Regions from separate parts of the Geobacillus lituanicus genome, predicted to be linked through region 1. Evidence: a T-box and tRNA genes for the amino acid it is inferred to sense, from the RefSeq annotation. Region 1 holds a T-box; the other holds one or more tRNA genes.
What was found. A T-box is a leader RNA that pairs with one kind of tRNA and senses whether it is charged. The one in region 1 lies ahead of tyrS (tyrosine--tRNA ligase), so its partner is inferred to be a tRNA-Tyr.
Positions count from the first base shown of each region.

Region 2: it has a tRNA-Tyr gene. The T-box ahead of tyrS (tyrosine--tRNA ligase) is inferred to sense a tRNA for this amino acid. The anticodon was not compared.

Region 1 covers NZ_CP194773.1:2,922,205-2,929,553, reverse strand. The annotation lists gene acsA (acetate--CoA ligase) at 1-608, shown strand, start outside; gene ACR1UW_RS14960 (transglycosylase domain-containing protein) at 830-3,580, opposite strand; T-box leader at 3,747-3,973, shown strand; gene tyrS (tyrosine--tRNA ligase) at 4,026-5,285, shown strand; gene rpsD (30S ribosomal protein S4) at 5,334-5,936, opposite strand; gene ACR1UW_RS14945 (diguanylate cyclase domain-containing protein) at 6,247-7,349, shown strand, end outside.
Region 2 covers NZ_CP194773.1:3,024,820-3,032,168, reverse strand. The annotation lists rRNA gene ACR1UW_RS15545 (23S ribosomal RNA) at 1-1,138, shown strand, start outside; tRNA gene ACR1UW_RS15540 (tRNA-Asn) at 1,378-1,452, shown strand; tRNA gene ACR1UW_RS15535 (tRNA-Ser) at 1,457-1,547, shown strand; tRNA gene ACR1UW_RS15530 (tRNA-Glu) at 1,562-1,633, shown strand; tRNA gene ACR1UW_RS15525 (tRNA-Val) at 1,643-1,718, shown strand; tRNA gene ACR1UW_RS15520 (tRNA-Met) at 1,877-1,953, shown strand; tRNA gene ACR1UW_RS15515 (tRNA-Asp) at 1,958-2,033, shown strand; tRNA gene ACR1UW_RS15510 (tRNA-Phe) at 2,168-2,243, shown strand; tRNA gene ACR1UW_RS15505 (tRNA-Thr) at 2,416-2,491, shown strand; tRNA gene ACR1UW_RS15500 (tRNA-Tyr) at 2,498-2,582, shown strand; tRNA gene ACR1UW_RS15495 (tRNA-Trp) at 2,590-2,663, shown strand; tRNA gene ACR1UW_RS15490 (tRNA-His) at 2,681-2,753, shown strand; tRNA gene ACR1UW_RS15485 (tRNA-Gln) at 2,771-2,845, shown strand; tRNA gene ACR1UW_RS15480 (tRNA-Gly) at 2,851-2,922, shown strand; tRNA gene ACR1UW_RS15475 (tRNA-Cys) at 2,932-3,005, shown strand; tRNA gene ACR1UW_RS15470 (tRNA-Leu) at 3,067-3,151, shown strand; gene ACR1UW_RS15465 (IS630 family transposase) at 3,249-3,713, shown strand; gene ACR1UW_RS15460 (IS66-like element ISBst12 family transposase) at 3,914-5,362, shown strand; gene ACR1UW_RS15455 (DUF6176 family protein) at 5,639-5,983, shown strand; partial or broken gene ACR1UW_RS15450 (IS4 family transposase) at 6,027-7,161, opposite strand; partial or broken gene ACR1UW_RS15445 (Mu transposase domain-containing protein) at 7,267-7,349, shown strand, end outside.

The DNA of each region.
Region 1 (7,349 bases):
CGTGCATGGAAATCAAGCCGGGATCGATGGGGAAACCGATTCCGGGTGTTGAGGCGGCGATCATCGACGACCAAGGAAACGTGCTGCCGCCGTACCGAATGGGCAACTTGGCCATCAAAAAAGGCTGGCCGTCGATGATGAAAACGATTTGGAACAACCCGCAAAAATATGAATCGTACTTTATCGGCGACTGGTACGTCTCGGGCGACTCGGCGTACATGGACGAAGACGGCTACTTCTGGTTCCAAGGCCGTGTTGACGATGTCATCAACACATCCGGCGAGCGCGTTGGGCCGTTTGAAGTCGAAAGCAAGCTCGTCGAGCATCCGGCCGTGGCCGAAGCCGGCGTCATCGGCAAGCCGGACCCGGTGCGCGGGGAAATCATCAAAGCGTTCATCGCGCTTCGCGAAGGCTATGAGCCGTCTGAAGAGCTGAAAGAAGACATTCGCCAGTTCGTGAAAAAAGGGCTCGCCGCCCACGCCGCGCCGCGTGAGATCGAGTTCCGCGACAAACTGCCGAAAACGCGGAGCGGGAAAATCATGCGCCGCGTCTTAAAAGCGTGGGAGCTCAACTTGCCGACCGGCGATTTGTCGACGATGGAAGACTGAACAATAAGGGGCCCGGCACGGTCAGGGCCCCTTTCTTCTATGTCCCTCAATCCGTTTCGTACAGAAATGCGCTTTTGGCGCGGAGACCGGAACAACGTTCGCTTCCGCAAGGGGCTGGCCCGAAACGGCAGCGCCCCTTCAACCGGGCGGAATATCATGTGCCCGCTATATACAGCAAGGCAAAAGGGTGTCCCGAACGTTTTGGGACACCTTCTTTATCTTTACCTCGAGGCCGGCGGCTGCGTGTTGCCATTGGCCGCATTGTTTCCGTCAGCCGGCGGTTCGTGGGACGCGGCCGACGGCAGGGAGACGGAGGCTGACGGCGCCGATTCGCGGCCGGCAATGTCCACGGCGGTGACGCAATATGCTGCTCCTGGTTTGAGGACGGAAAAAGCCGTTGCCTCTCCCCTTTTGATGACAGCGACGACGCGGCGCCCTCCTGTATGGTCAAGCTCATAGACGCGATAGCCGATCACATCGCGTTCACTGCGGCCGCTCCAGACGAGTTGGCCCCTGTTTAGACGGACGGAAGGCGAGGCCGGATCGCGCCCGTTGTCTTCCAAGGGGGCGGCGGCAAAATCAGCGCCGGCCCAGTCCGCATCGCTTATCCCCCACTCGCTGAGCACGTCCGGATTGGCGATGACCCCGCGCGTGACAAATTCTTCCGGCGTCGTCTCGAGCGCCGCATAACGGCGTCCGTCGATGATGACAAACCGGCCTTCGGTTAAATCGTTCTCTTCCCCCTCTTTTGGGGTAAATTTCGTATTGTACAAATCATAGCGGACGAGCCCGGCTTGCCGGCACGTCTCTGACGGGCTGAGCCCGCTCGCGGCGCAGTAGGCGCGGCGGACGATGCCGCCCGGCATGGAAAACCGCTTTGGCGGGGCGATGAGTTTTGGCTTGGCGCCATAGGCGGCGTTCATGAATTGCGCCCATAACAGCTGGGTGCGCTGGCTGTAGGAAAGCCCTTTGTAGCGCGACTCCAGCGGCGCTGGATGGTCGTAGCCGACCCAAACACCGAACGTGACGCTTGGATTGACGGCGATAAACCACGAATCGCGCTTGTCTTGGGATGTTCCGGTTTTTCCGGCCCAGTCGGCGGAGAAGGTCAAGTAGCGCCGCACTGAAGAGGCGGTCCCGCCATTAAGCACATCACGCATCATGTCAATCATCAAGTACGACGTCTGCGGGGAAAAGACGGGAACGGGCTTCGTTTGATGCTGGTAGATGATGTTTCCGTCCTTGTCGGTAATTTTCTCGATCATATACGCATCGACGAACGATCCGTAGTTGGCAAACGTCGCATAGGCGTTGACGTTTTCTTCGACGGTGACGCCGATGTGCGTCCCGCCGATCGCCAAGGCCGGGTTGGCCTCTTCTTGCTTTGAGACGCTTGTGATCCCCATTTTGCGCAAATAGTCGACCGGCTGTTTCGATTGGATCCGCCTGTACGTCCGCACGGCCGGGATGTTGTACGACCACCGCAAAGCATCACGCGCCGTCACGAGGCCATGCGTCTTTCCATCGGCGTTTTTCGGCGTGTACGAACCGATCGAGAGCGGAAGATCGGGAATGATCGTCGCCGGCTGGATGACGCCCATCTCCATCGCCGGCGCGTACACTAAGAGCGGCTTCATTGTGGAGCCGTTCGAGCGGTGCGCCTGGGTGGCATGGTTGAGCTGCTCGCGCCCGTAATCGCGGCCGCCGACAAAGCTGATAATTTTGCCTGTTTTGTTTTCAATCAGCATTGCCCCGACTTCCACCGGCTGACGATGGGCGACTGTTTTTCCGGTTTTGCCGTCCTTGGTGTAATAGACGTTGTCGTTTCCGTAATACGGGTAGCGGGCGGCCACCTTCTGCATCCGTTCGTAAATGTCTTTGTCGATCGTTGTATAAATGCGCAATCCCCCTTGCCGCAGCGCTTTTTCCGCCTCGCCGAGATAGCGGCGGCGGAGGGCGGGATCGCGCCCCCACTCTTTCGCCGAATGGCCGTCGCGCTTGGCGAACGTTTCCGCAATCACCTCTTTCGCCCGCCGCTCAATTTCCATCGTCAAAAACGGATAGCGTTCAAACGGCGACGGCTTCGGCGGGGCGAAATGTTTCGTCACATCGTAGGCGAGCGCTTCTTGGTATTGCTTGTCGGAAATATAGCCGGCCTGCTTCATCCGGCGCAGCACCGTTTTCATTCGTCTGAGCCCGGCTGAGACATCTTGCTTGACGCTCCCGTCAGCGGCAAACGGCGTGTACACGAATGGGTTTTGCGGCAAGCCGGCCAAAAACGCCGCCTGCGCCAAATTCAGCTCTTTGGCGTCGACGCCGAACACCCCTTGGGCGGCGGCCTGAATGCCGGCGATGTTGCGCCCGGATGAGTTGCGGCCGAACGGGACGACGTTTAAGTAGGCTTCCAAAATCTCTTCTTTTGAAAAAAAGCGCTCAAGGCGCAGCGCCAATACCATTTCCTTCGCTTTGCGCTCAAACGACACTTCGCTCGTCAGCATCTGGTTTTTGACAAGCTGCTGCGTCAGCGTGCTGCCGCCGCTTTTGACCGGCGTGTTTGCCACCTCTTGAAAGATGGCGCGGATGACCGCTTTGGGCACGACGCCATCATGCTCGTAAAAATGTTCGTCCTCGGTGGCGATCACCGCTTGCACGACGTACGGGGAAACGTCGGAAAGGGGCACCGCCTCGCGGTCGAGATCGGAGCGGAACCGGCCTAAATAGACGCCGTTGGCAAAATACATATGGCTCGTTTCTTCGTAACTGTAAATCTCGCTTTTCATTTTGTCCGGCGAAGGGACAGCCAAGTCTTTAACCAGAAAGGCGAAATAGCCGGCGCCGGCGCCGGCGGCAAAGCAAACGAGGCAGAGCGCGGCGATGAGCAGCACTAAGGTGGCGTTCCAGACGATGTCGTATGTAAGGCAAAAATAACGCCATGCTTTCTCGACAGAAATACGGAATGGTTTTCGTTCCATGCCGGCCCCCCTATAGTGGCAAATCTTCGCCATCAGTATACCATACCGTCGGGCGCCGTTGTGGAATTTTGTTGTTTTTTCACCGTTTTTGGCGAAAAAATGCGAGGTTGACAGTGAACAAGGAATATGGTAAAAGAAAGTATATAAAGTATATAATTTTGGATACGACAACGCGATGACGGGAACAAGTAGCGGTTGCCTCCCTGGCGCAGAGAGCTGGCGGACGGTGCGAGCCAGCCCACAGGCAAGCGTGAATTACCTCCCCGAGCAGCGGTGGGGAACGGCTCTGTTTCGCCTAGTAGCCATCCGCCGGCTGACGCCGTTACCGAAATGAGCGGGAAAGCAGAGCGCTTTCCAAGTAGGGTGGTACCGCGATGAACACTCGCCCCTTCAAACCGGGCGGGTGTTTTCTTTTGGCCTGACATTTCATAGCGAGGTGAGGAACATGGACTTGCTTGCAGAACTGCAATGGCGCGGACTTGTCAATCAAACGACGGATGAGGATGGGCTTCGAAAGCTCCTGAATGAGGAGAAGGTGACGCTTTATTGCGGGTTTGACCCGACAGCAGACAGCTTGCACATCGGCCATTTGGTCACGATCATGACCTTGCGTCGCTTCCAACAGGCGGGGCATCAACCGATCGCCTTAGTCGGCGGCGCCACCGGGTTGATTGGCGATCCGAGTGGCAGAAAAAGCGAGCGCACGCTCAACGCCAAAGAGACGGTCGAAGCATGGAGCGCCCGAATCAAAGCGCAACTCGAGCGGTTTCTTGATTTTGAGGCTGAGAGCAATCCAGCGAAAATCAAAAACAACTACGACTGGATCGGGCCGCTCGATGTCATTTCGTTTTTGCGCGACGTCGGCAAGCATTTCAGCGTCAACTACATGCTGGCGAAAGAATCGGTGCAGTCGCGCATCGAAACAGGCATTTCGTTTACGGAGTTCACGTATATGATGCTGCAGGCGTACGATTTCCTCAACTTGTACGAAACGGAAGGTTGCCGACTACAAATCGGTGGCAGCGACCAATGGGGCAACATCACGGCGGGGCTTGAGCTCATCCGCAGAACGAAAGGTGAGGCGAAAGCATTCGGTTTGACGGTTCCGCTCGTGACGAAAGCCGATGGGACGAAGTTTGGAAAAACGGAAAGCGGCGCGGTTTGGCTCGATCCGGAAAAAACGTCGCCGTATGAGTTTTACCAGTTCTGGATCAACACCGATGACCGCGATGTGATCCGTTACTTAAAATATTTCACGTTCTTGACAAAAGAAGAGATCGACGCGCTTGAACAAGAGATGCGCGAAGCGCCGGAGAAGCGGGTGGCGCAAAAAACGCTTGCTTCCGAAGTGACGAAGCTCGTGCATGGCGAAGAGGCGCTCAATCAAGCGATTCGTATTTCAGAAGCACTCTTTAGCGGCGACATTGCCGAGCTGACGGCTGCGGAAATCGAGCAAGGGTTTAAAAACGTGCCGTCGTTTGTCCATGAAGGAGGCGACGTCCCGCTCGTCGAGCTGCTCGTAGCTGCCGGCATCTCGCCATCGAAGCGGCAGGCGCGCGAAGATATTCAAAACGGCGCCATTTATGTGAACGGGGAGCGCATCCAAGACGCGGGCGCCGTCCTGACCGCCGAGCACCGCCTCGAAGGGCGGTTTACCGTCATCCGCCGCGGCAAGAAAAAATATCATTTGATCCGCTACGCCTAAAAAGAAAAAGATCCGAAATGCCTTGGCATTTCGGATCTTTTTTGCGCCTTAACGCGAGTAGAACTCGACGATGAGCGCTTCGTTGATTTCCGCCGGCAGCTCGGAACGTTCCGGCAGGCGTGTATACGTGCCTTCCAGTTTTTCCGGATCAAACGACAAGTAATCCGGAACGAAGTTGTTCGCTTCCACCGCTTCTTTGATCACTTGCAAGTTGCGCGATTTTTCGCGGACCGCGATCGTTTGCCCCGGTTTAACGCGGTACGACGGGATGTTGACGCGGTTGCCGTCGACCAAAATGTGGCCGTGCGTCACAAGCTGGCGGGCTTGACGGCGCGTGCGGGCCAGCCCTAAACGGTAGACGAGGTTGTCAAGGCGCGATTCTAGCAAAATCATGAAATTTTCGCCGTGTTTGCCCGGCATTTTGCCCGCTTCTTCAAACGTTTTGCGGAATTGGCGTTCGTTCACGCCGTACATATGGCGCAGCTTTTGCTTTTCTTGCAGCTGCAAGCCATACTCCGACAATTTTCTCCGTTGGCCCGGACCGTGTTGGCCAGGCGGATACGGACGTTTTTGCAATTCTTTCCCCGTGCCGCTCAACGAGATGCCAAGGCGGCGGGAAACTTTCCATGTAGGTCCCGTATAACGAGCCATTCGTTGCTCCTCCTTATGCTTTTATTCCCGTAAAATAAAAGCAGATGTGCGCCAACAATTATGGCCATTTTGTTTTCATGCATCCTCGCTCTCGCAGCTAAGAGTTACGCGATGCACCTCGACAGGCCGAGGAACAAAATGAACCATCAAGGTGGGCACAAAGGCTGCTATATTTTACACAAAGGCTATTATATGATTTTTAGAGGATAAAGTCAACATTTTGTTTCCCTTCTTCTCTATTTGTATGATATAATAAAAGATGCAATTTTTAGAAAAAAATTGTCATCCCATTCTCTCATTTGGAATGATGATGCCGGTTTGGGTGGAAAAGGCGATGAACAAGGAAGAAATGAAGCGGTATGAATCATTTAAACAAAAATTTTTCCACTGGTTTTTAGCGTTTCAGGACGATAGGCCGTTTTCGGCGGCGGCGGGCGAGTTGCTCGCGCTGCTAAAAGAAGAGCTGGCGCTCGAGCAAGCCGTTTTTTATTTGTACGACCCGGTGCGGGCTGCCTTTTATCCGGAAGCGGCCGCGGTTGGGACGCCGGACGCTGGGCCGATCGCGGCTGATGGAGAGCGGAAAGTCGCTGTTGTCGATGCCGGTGGGCCGCATATGGCGGCCCGGCTCTTTTTCATGCTTTCCGATGAGACGCCGGCGATGGTCGAGCTGATGTATCGAAAAGATGGCGGTTTTGACGAGCGGTTGTTGTGGGAGATCCGGACGGATTTGGCGCGATTGTTTCGGAAACTTAGCGCGGTGCTGCAAGGAGAGGGCGAAGAGAAACGGTATGGACAGCTGCATCACTTTGCCGCAAAAATTCATTCCTCGATGCATATCGATGTTGTGCTTGAAGAAATTATCCGCACGCTGCAAAACGTCTATCCATCATTCACCTACCACCTTCTGTTGTCGCATGACAACCATCTGCGCGGAAATTTGCCGATTAAAACGCTTGTATTGGATGAAAGGGAAAAACAGACGGCGGCGTTGCGGGCGTTTTTGACTGGACAAGTGCAATGCGAGGAGATGGAGGCGCCGCCGCGCTCGGTGCTGTACGCCCCGATTAAAGGGGTGCAGGCGGTGTATGGGGTGATTGAAATTATCGCCCCATACGCTGCGCCATTTCCAAAACGAGAGATTCATTTTATTTCGCTGCTGGCGAGCACGGCTGGAAGCGCGCTTGAGAACGCCAAGCTGTACGAGCAGTCGCGCCGGCTTGTCAGCGATTTGCAGCTCATTAACGACACGATGCGCGAACTGAACGCGCGGCCGCGGCTGCAGGAAGGAATTGAATATATGGTGGCGCAAATCCGCCGGTCGTTTGGCGCAGAGGAAGTCGGGTTTTTTCTGTTCGCCGACGGGCGCCGCGAGCTTTTGCCGGGAAGCACGCCATTTTTTGCCGACGCAGCGGC
Region 2 (7,349 bases), 100 kb from region 1:
GGCCCAAGCGACTGTTTATCAAAAACACAGGTCTCTGCGAAGCCGAAAGGCGACGTATAGGGGCTGACACCTGCCCGGTGCTGGAAGGTTAAGGGGAGCGCTTAGCGGAAGCGAAGGTGCGAACCGAAGCCCCAGTAAACGGCGGCCGTAACTATAACGGTCCTAAGGTAGCGAAATTCCTTGTCGGGTAAGTTCCGACCCGCACGAAAGGTGTAACGACTTGGGCGCTGTCTCAACGAGAGACCCGGTGAAATTATACTACCTGTGAAGATGCAGGTTACCCGCGACAGGACGGAAAGACCCCGTGGAGCTTTACTGCAGCCTGATATGGAATTTTGGTATCGCTTGTACAGGATAGGTGGGAGCCTGGGAAGCCGGAGCGCCAGCTTCGGTGGAGGCGGCGGTGGGATACCACCCTGGCGATATTGAAATTCTAACCCGCACCCCTTAGCGGGGTGGGAGACAGTGTCAGGTGGGCAGTTTGACTGGGGCGGTCGCCTCCCAAAAGGTAACGGAGGCGCCCAAAGGTTCCCTCAGAATGGTTGGAAATCATTCGGAGAGTGCAAAGGCACAAGGGAGCTTGACTGCGAGACGGACAGGTCGAGCAGGGACGAAAGTCGGGCTTAGTGATCCGGTGGTTCCGCATGGAAGGGCCATCGCTCAACGGATAAAAGCTACCCCGGGGATAACAGGCTGATCTCCCCCAAGAGTCCACATCGACGGGGAGGTTTGGCACCTCGATGTCGGCTCATCGCATCCTGGGGCTGTAGTCGGTCCCAAGGGTTGGGCTGTTCGCCCATTAAAGCGGTACGCGAGCTGGGTTCAGAACGTCGTGAGACAGTTCGGTCCCTATCCGTCGCGGGCGCAGGAAATTTGAGAGGAGCTGTCCTTAGTACGAGAGGACCGGGATGGACGCACCGCTGGTGTACCAGTTGTCCCGCCAGGGGCACCGCTGGGTAGCTATGTGCGGACGGGATAAGCGCTGAAAGCATCTAAGCGTGAAGCCCCCCTCAAGATGAGATTTCCCACCGCGTCAGGCGGGTAAGATCCCTCGAAGATGACGAGGTCGATAGGTCCGAGGTGGAAGCGTGGCGACACGTGGAGCTGACGGATACTAATCGATCGAGGGCTTAACCTAGAAAAGCGCAGGCGAGCGGTTCGCCGCGACGGGCAAATGTTCTTCACCCGCAGGGGTGCTAGCACCCCGAGGGGGAAGGTTATTTGACCCCGAGCGGCGGCGAGCCGGAGCTAGACAATGAAAAGTGGAGGCGCCGCGGCTTCTTCCCGAAACGGTTATCTAGTTTTGAAGGAATGAAAAAAAGTCCTTGACAGCTCAACGCGAATCATTATAATAATAAATGTCTAAAGTGATGTCATTCCGCAGTAGCTCAGTGGTAGAGCAATCGGCTGTTAACCGATTGGTCGCAGGTTCGAATCCTGCCTGCGGAGCCATCGTGGAGAGCTGTCCGAGTGGTCGAAGGAGCACGATTGGAAATCGTGTAGGCGTGAATAGCGCCTCAAGGGTTCGAATCCCTTGCTCTCCGCCATGATTCATCAACATGGCCCGTTGGTCAAGTGGTTAAGACACCGCCCTTTCACGGCGGTAACACGGGTTCGAATCCCGTACGGGTCACTTCTTCGTGGAGGATTAGCTCAGCTGGGAGAGCACTTGCCTTACAAGCAAGGGGTCGGCGGTTCGATCCCGTCATCCTCCACCATTTTCAATCGTTGTGGAGTGGAGCGACGAGCCTTTGCTTCATCGAATTCACTTCGAGTTGCCTCGACGCATCTGGCATCTTTGAATCAGCTTGTAGAGGAAGAGGTAACGGATAACAACGCTAAGAACATTGTGCAAATTAATTTACTTTCCTATCGTCGCGGGGTGGAGCAGTCCGGTAGCTCGTCGGGCTCATAACCCGAAGGTCGCAGGTTCAAATCCTGCCCCCGCAACCAAATTGGTCCCGTAGTGTAGTGGTTAACATGCCTGCCTGTCACGCAGGAGATCGCGGGTTCGAGTCCCGTCGGGACCGCCATTGTTTCAAAATTATGGAAAGAGACAGCTCAGCAGTTCAGTTGGAGTTGCCTCAACGCATTCTGGCTTCCTCGAATCAGCTTGTAGAGGAAGAGACACGGTGCAGTACAAGCAAAGTAATGAAAAACTTAATATGGCTCGGTAGCTCAGTCGGTAGAGCAAAGGACTGAAAATCCTTGTGTCGGCGGTTCGATTCCGTCCCGAGCCACCATATAACATAATGTGCATCATATGTATGCCGACTTAGCTCAATTGGTAGAGACGAGCATCCGCTTCCTCGAATCGGCTGCGAGTTGTCCCGACGCATCCCGCTTCTTCGAGTTGGCTGGTAGAGGAAGGGACACAACAAATGAACAATGAGCCGCGATTTATATCATAATTATGCCGACTTAGCTCAATTGGTAGAGCAACTGAATCGTAATCAGTAGGTTGCGGGTTCAAGTCCTGCAGTCGGCACCATTCCTTGGAGGGGTAGCGAAGTGGCTAAACGCGGCGGACTGTAAATCCGCTCCCTTTGGGTTCGGCGGTTCGAATCCGTCCCCCTCCACCATGATTGAAGGGGCATAGTTTAATGGTAGAACAGAGGTCTCCAAAACCTCCGGTGTGGGTTCGATTCCTACTGCCCCTGCCATTTTGATTATCATTATGGCGACTATGGCGAAGTGGTTAACGCACCAGATTGTGGCTCTGGCATGCGTGGGTTCGATTCCCACTAGTCGCCCTTCACTTTTACAGCGTTGGGGTATAGCCAAGCGGTAAGGCAACGGACTTTGACTCCGTGATGCGTTGGTTCGAATCCAGCTACCCCAGCCAATGATGCGGAAGTAGTTCAGTGGTAGAACACCACCTTGCCAAGGTGGGGGTCGCGGGTTCGAGTCCCGTCTTCCGCTCTCGATCAAGGCGGCATAGCCAAGTGGTAAGGCAGAGGTCTGCAAAACCTTTACCCCCGGTTCGAATCCGGGTGCCGCCTCCATCTAATGAATATAAAAAGTGTTGACAGACATGAAGTAATGTGATAAAATAATGCATGTCGCGCCGATGTGGCGGAATTGGCAGACGCGCACGACTCAAAATCGTGTGGGGTAGCCCCCCGTGTGGGTTCGACTCCCACCATCGGCATCGAAAATAGGGAGAAGGTTTTAGAGACAAGGGGTTTCACGTAAGTGGAATCCCTTGTTTTTTATTTACCGAATACGATTCGAGAAAAGAAAATCGTGTGCGTACAATCGTGTTCGGTGAGGTGAAATGGAAAGTGCCTACGTGCGGCCATCATGCCCACGTTTCTGTATTTGGGGCGTTGAATGTGCTCAATGGGGACACCGTTCTTCATCGAGCAGTCGCTGCGAATGCGACGACGTTTTTGGATTTTTTAAAGATCTTGAAGATCCGTTATCCAGACCAGCTGATCGTGCTCGTGCTCGACAATGCCCGCATCCACCATGCCAAAATGGTGAGAGATTTCTTGCGCCAAGAAGGGGAATCGTTTCACTTGATCTTTTTACCTCCTTATTCCCCACAGCTGAATCCCATCGAACGCTTGTGGAAATGGCTCAAGGATGCGGTCATTGCCAATGTGTTTCACAAAGATCAAATGGATATTGACCAAGCCATTGCCCGGTTTATGGAATATATAGATCAACAACCGGAAGAGGTGCTTCGACGCTTGGGGTGTGCAGCGTGATGCAAAGGTTAACTTTTCAAGGTGCATTTATATAGTTAAGTGTAAAATTATAGAAGGAATTATATAGATAGGAAGCGAAATAGAGTAGAAAGATAAGGTGAAAAACGAAGTAACTATTCAGCCACATCATAAAGTGAGCTGAATATTTTCTTCTTTCCTTGTCTATGATGTGAATACTGATAGACAAGGAGGTGAATCGCATGTTGACGGTACAACAAGCTGTATTTACAGTTGAGAGCTTAATCGGCAAAGTTCAACAACAAAAACAGCTCATTCATCAACTCATTCAAGAAAATGAACATTTGCGTCACGAAAACAAACAACTACGCAAAGAAAATGAACAACTGAAGTACCGTGTTCAAGAGCTGGAAGCACGCACGAAAAAAAACAGCTCCAATAGCCATTTGCCCCCATCTTCTGACCGTTTTGAGAAAAAGCGTTCCTCCCGCGAGCCGTCTGGCAAAAAGCCTGGTGGGCAAGAGGGACATGAGGGGAAGACGCTCCGTCAAGTGGAACATCCACATCATCGTGTCGTCCACCGTGTGCATACGTGTCAAGGATGTGGAGCTTCTTTGTGTGAAGTCAAACCGTTCAAAGTCGATATCCGTCAAGTGTTTGATGTCCCTCGTGTGGCGATCGAGGTGACACAACATGAACGTGAAGTGAAATCGTGTCCACATTGTCGATGCGTGCAACAAGCCGAATTCCCATCCCATGTCACGAATCATGTGCAATACGGTCCACGGCTCACGGCGCTCGTTGTTTATTTACATCATATCCAATTGATCCCGTACAAGCGTTTAAGTGATACAATCGAAGCGTTATATCAACACTCGATTAGTACAGGAACCCTTGCCAATATGGTGAAACGAGGACGCGAAGCGCTGGAATCAAATATGGACATCATCGAAGACGCCTTACTTGAATCCAACATCCTGCATGTCGATGAAACGAGTTTGCGCATCAATGGGAAACTCGCATGGGTGCATGTCGCGTGTACATCGAGATATACATACTTGGCTCCTCACGCTTCTCGTGGAAAAAAAGCGACCGATGATATCGGGATTCTTCCCCGATATGAAGGGACGATGATGCACGATGCGTTCGGTACATATCCGAAATACACACATGCCACCCATGCCCTTTGTCACGCCCATCATTTGCGTGAGTTAAAAGGATTCATCGAACAAGGGCATACGTGGGCGATGCGCATGACCACGTTTCTGTTAGCCGCCAAGCAAGCCGTCGAAGCCCATCACGGTGCACTTTCCGAAGAAGAAGCGAGACGGTGGGAACGAGTGTATGATCGCATCCTAGAAAGAGCACAACACCGATTAGAAACGATGACGCCTCTTCCGAAAAAAGCACTCGCTTTTGTTCGACGCCTTCAAAAACGAAAGGAAGAAGCGCTGCGTTTCTTACGTGAAGTACATGTTCCCTTTGACAACAACCAAGCCGAACGCGATCTTCGCATGGTCAAAGTCAAAGAGAACATTTCGGGTACGTTTCGCGAAGAAACATTCGCGCAGTCGTTTTGCATCGCAAGAAGCATCGTTTCCACACTGACGAAACACGAAAAAAACGTGTGGGATTCGTTATGTCTTCTGTTGGCAGGCGAAACGATCGATCGAGTTCTTTCCGCTACCTAGGGCATTTTCTATGACCGAAATGCCCTATTTGTGCTGGGCTTTTTTATACACTAGCACTGGGGTGAATAGTTACAAAACGAACGTCTAAGCAAGGGATGCTGCTCGATGTAGTATGCTATATCATTTTTCTGTTAGTTGTCTGGCATGTGGCGCACGGTCACATTGATGACTATTATGCGACGCTTATCTCCACCGTTTTCGGCATGGCATACAAGATATACTGCTTTCTTTCTATATTTTGAAGCTCATCAATAAATAGAAAGGTGGAAGCATGAGATGAAAGTAGAATTAAGCAAATTTCGCGTAAAGGAAGGAAAATCGAAGCGGGTGGATGAATGGATGGAATTATTAAACACACATATGAACGAGGTGCTGTTGACGCTCAAAGATGAAAAAATGCATGTCGAAGCGATCTTCCGCGAGCGAAATGAGGAAGGAGAGTTTCTTTACTGGTTCTCTGTTCAGGGAGAAGGCGGGATTTCCGTAGAAGAGTCCGAACACGAAATTGATAAAAAACATTTGGCGTTCTGGTATGAGTGTATTGATGAGGAATATAACGAACCTGTGATCACGACAGAAGTAGTGATGATTCCAGAGCATATTCGTAAGGCGATGGAGTAAGCAAGTTTGAGAAGTTAATCATGAATCTAATCACGAGTGTTGATTATCCAAAATTATACATACGCCTTCCATCAATTTGGGCATACTCAAACAAAGCAGCGGCCCTCCCCGATTTCCAATCGAGAGGAAGCTGCCCAGAGAAAAAACGGCGAACAAACGAAATGAAGGAAAGAGAGCGGTTCGTCCGTTTTTTGGTTTGATCATACAGCCATCGCAACAGCACATACGCGATGAATGCCGCAAACAGTTGGTTGTATACCGCATTTTCCGTCGTGCCAAACAAGGTCGGGACATTCAGAATATTGCTTCACCCAACGGAAAAAGACCTCAACAGTCCAACGTTGTTGGTACATGTCGGCAATGGTTTCCGCAGACGCATGGAAGAGGTTCGTCACGACCCGAATGTCGCGGCCATTCGCATCTCGAAAGATCACCACCCGGTGACGTTTGGTGGAGCGGTATTGTTTCGTTCCCAACTGGCACGTGAAGTCGGCTTGAACCGATGAGGATGTGCTGGAAAGGCGGTTCAAGCTTTTTTTCTGATGAAGTTCGATGTTGTCCTTCATCCGAATGACAAACAGCTGATGCTGCTCTACAAATCGATCGAGGCGTTCGATTTTGACATACGCCCGGTCTTCCACCAGCACTTGTTGAGCGTTCGTCAACTGTTCTCCCACTGGGCCATCGTGACGCAGTCCGGTCGTTTCCACCATGTCTGCCGGCAACGAGGATTCCGGCGAATACGCGACGTGCAGCTTCACTCCGGCGCGTTCGCCGTGATACGGTGCCCATGGCAGGCGGTTTTTCCCGACCGTGACGGTCGTCGAATCCACCACCCGAAGCGGTTTGGGAAACCGAAGCGAACGGCGGGTTTGGCGGTTGCACTTGGAAATGATCAACGCCAACAAGCGTTTCATGATGTCATAGGGAACTTCTTTCGCTTTCTTGGATACTGTGGAATAATGGAATCGCGGCAATCCATACAGAGGCCCCACATCGGCTCCGTGGCGAAAGCTTTTCCATTGATGCATGGCGGCCAGCAGGAAGAAGTGAATCAACTCGCGCAACGTAAAGGTTCGAGACGAATCACGATACCCAACCGCTTCGGCAATCAGTTGAATCTCTTCATCCGAAACAAGTTTTTGCATCAAATTCGGGAGTGTGGTATGCTTGTTCATAGAGAGCACCTCCTGGGTTTGTTTGTGTCGCTACTCACATTCTACAGGAAAGGTGCTCTTTTTTCTATACCCTTTGGATTTTATTGGATAATCAACACGCCTGATCCACTGTTGGAGCTGAATCCGCCGAAATCGCTTGACGAGTTGAACGAGCGTTTTTGGAAGTGGCTTGAAGAGGAGTATCATCA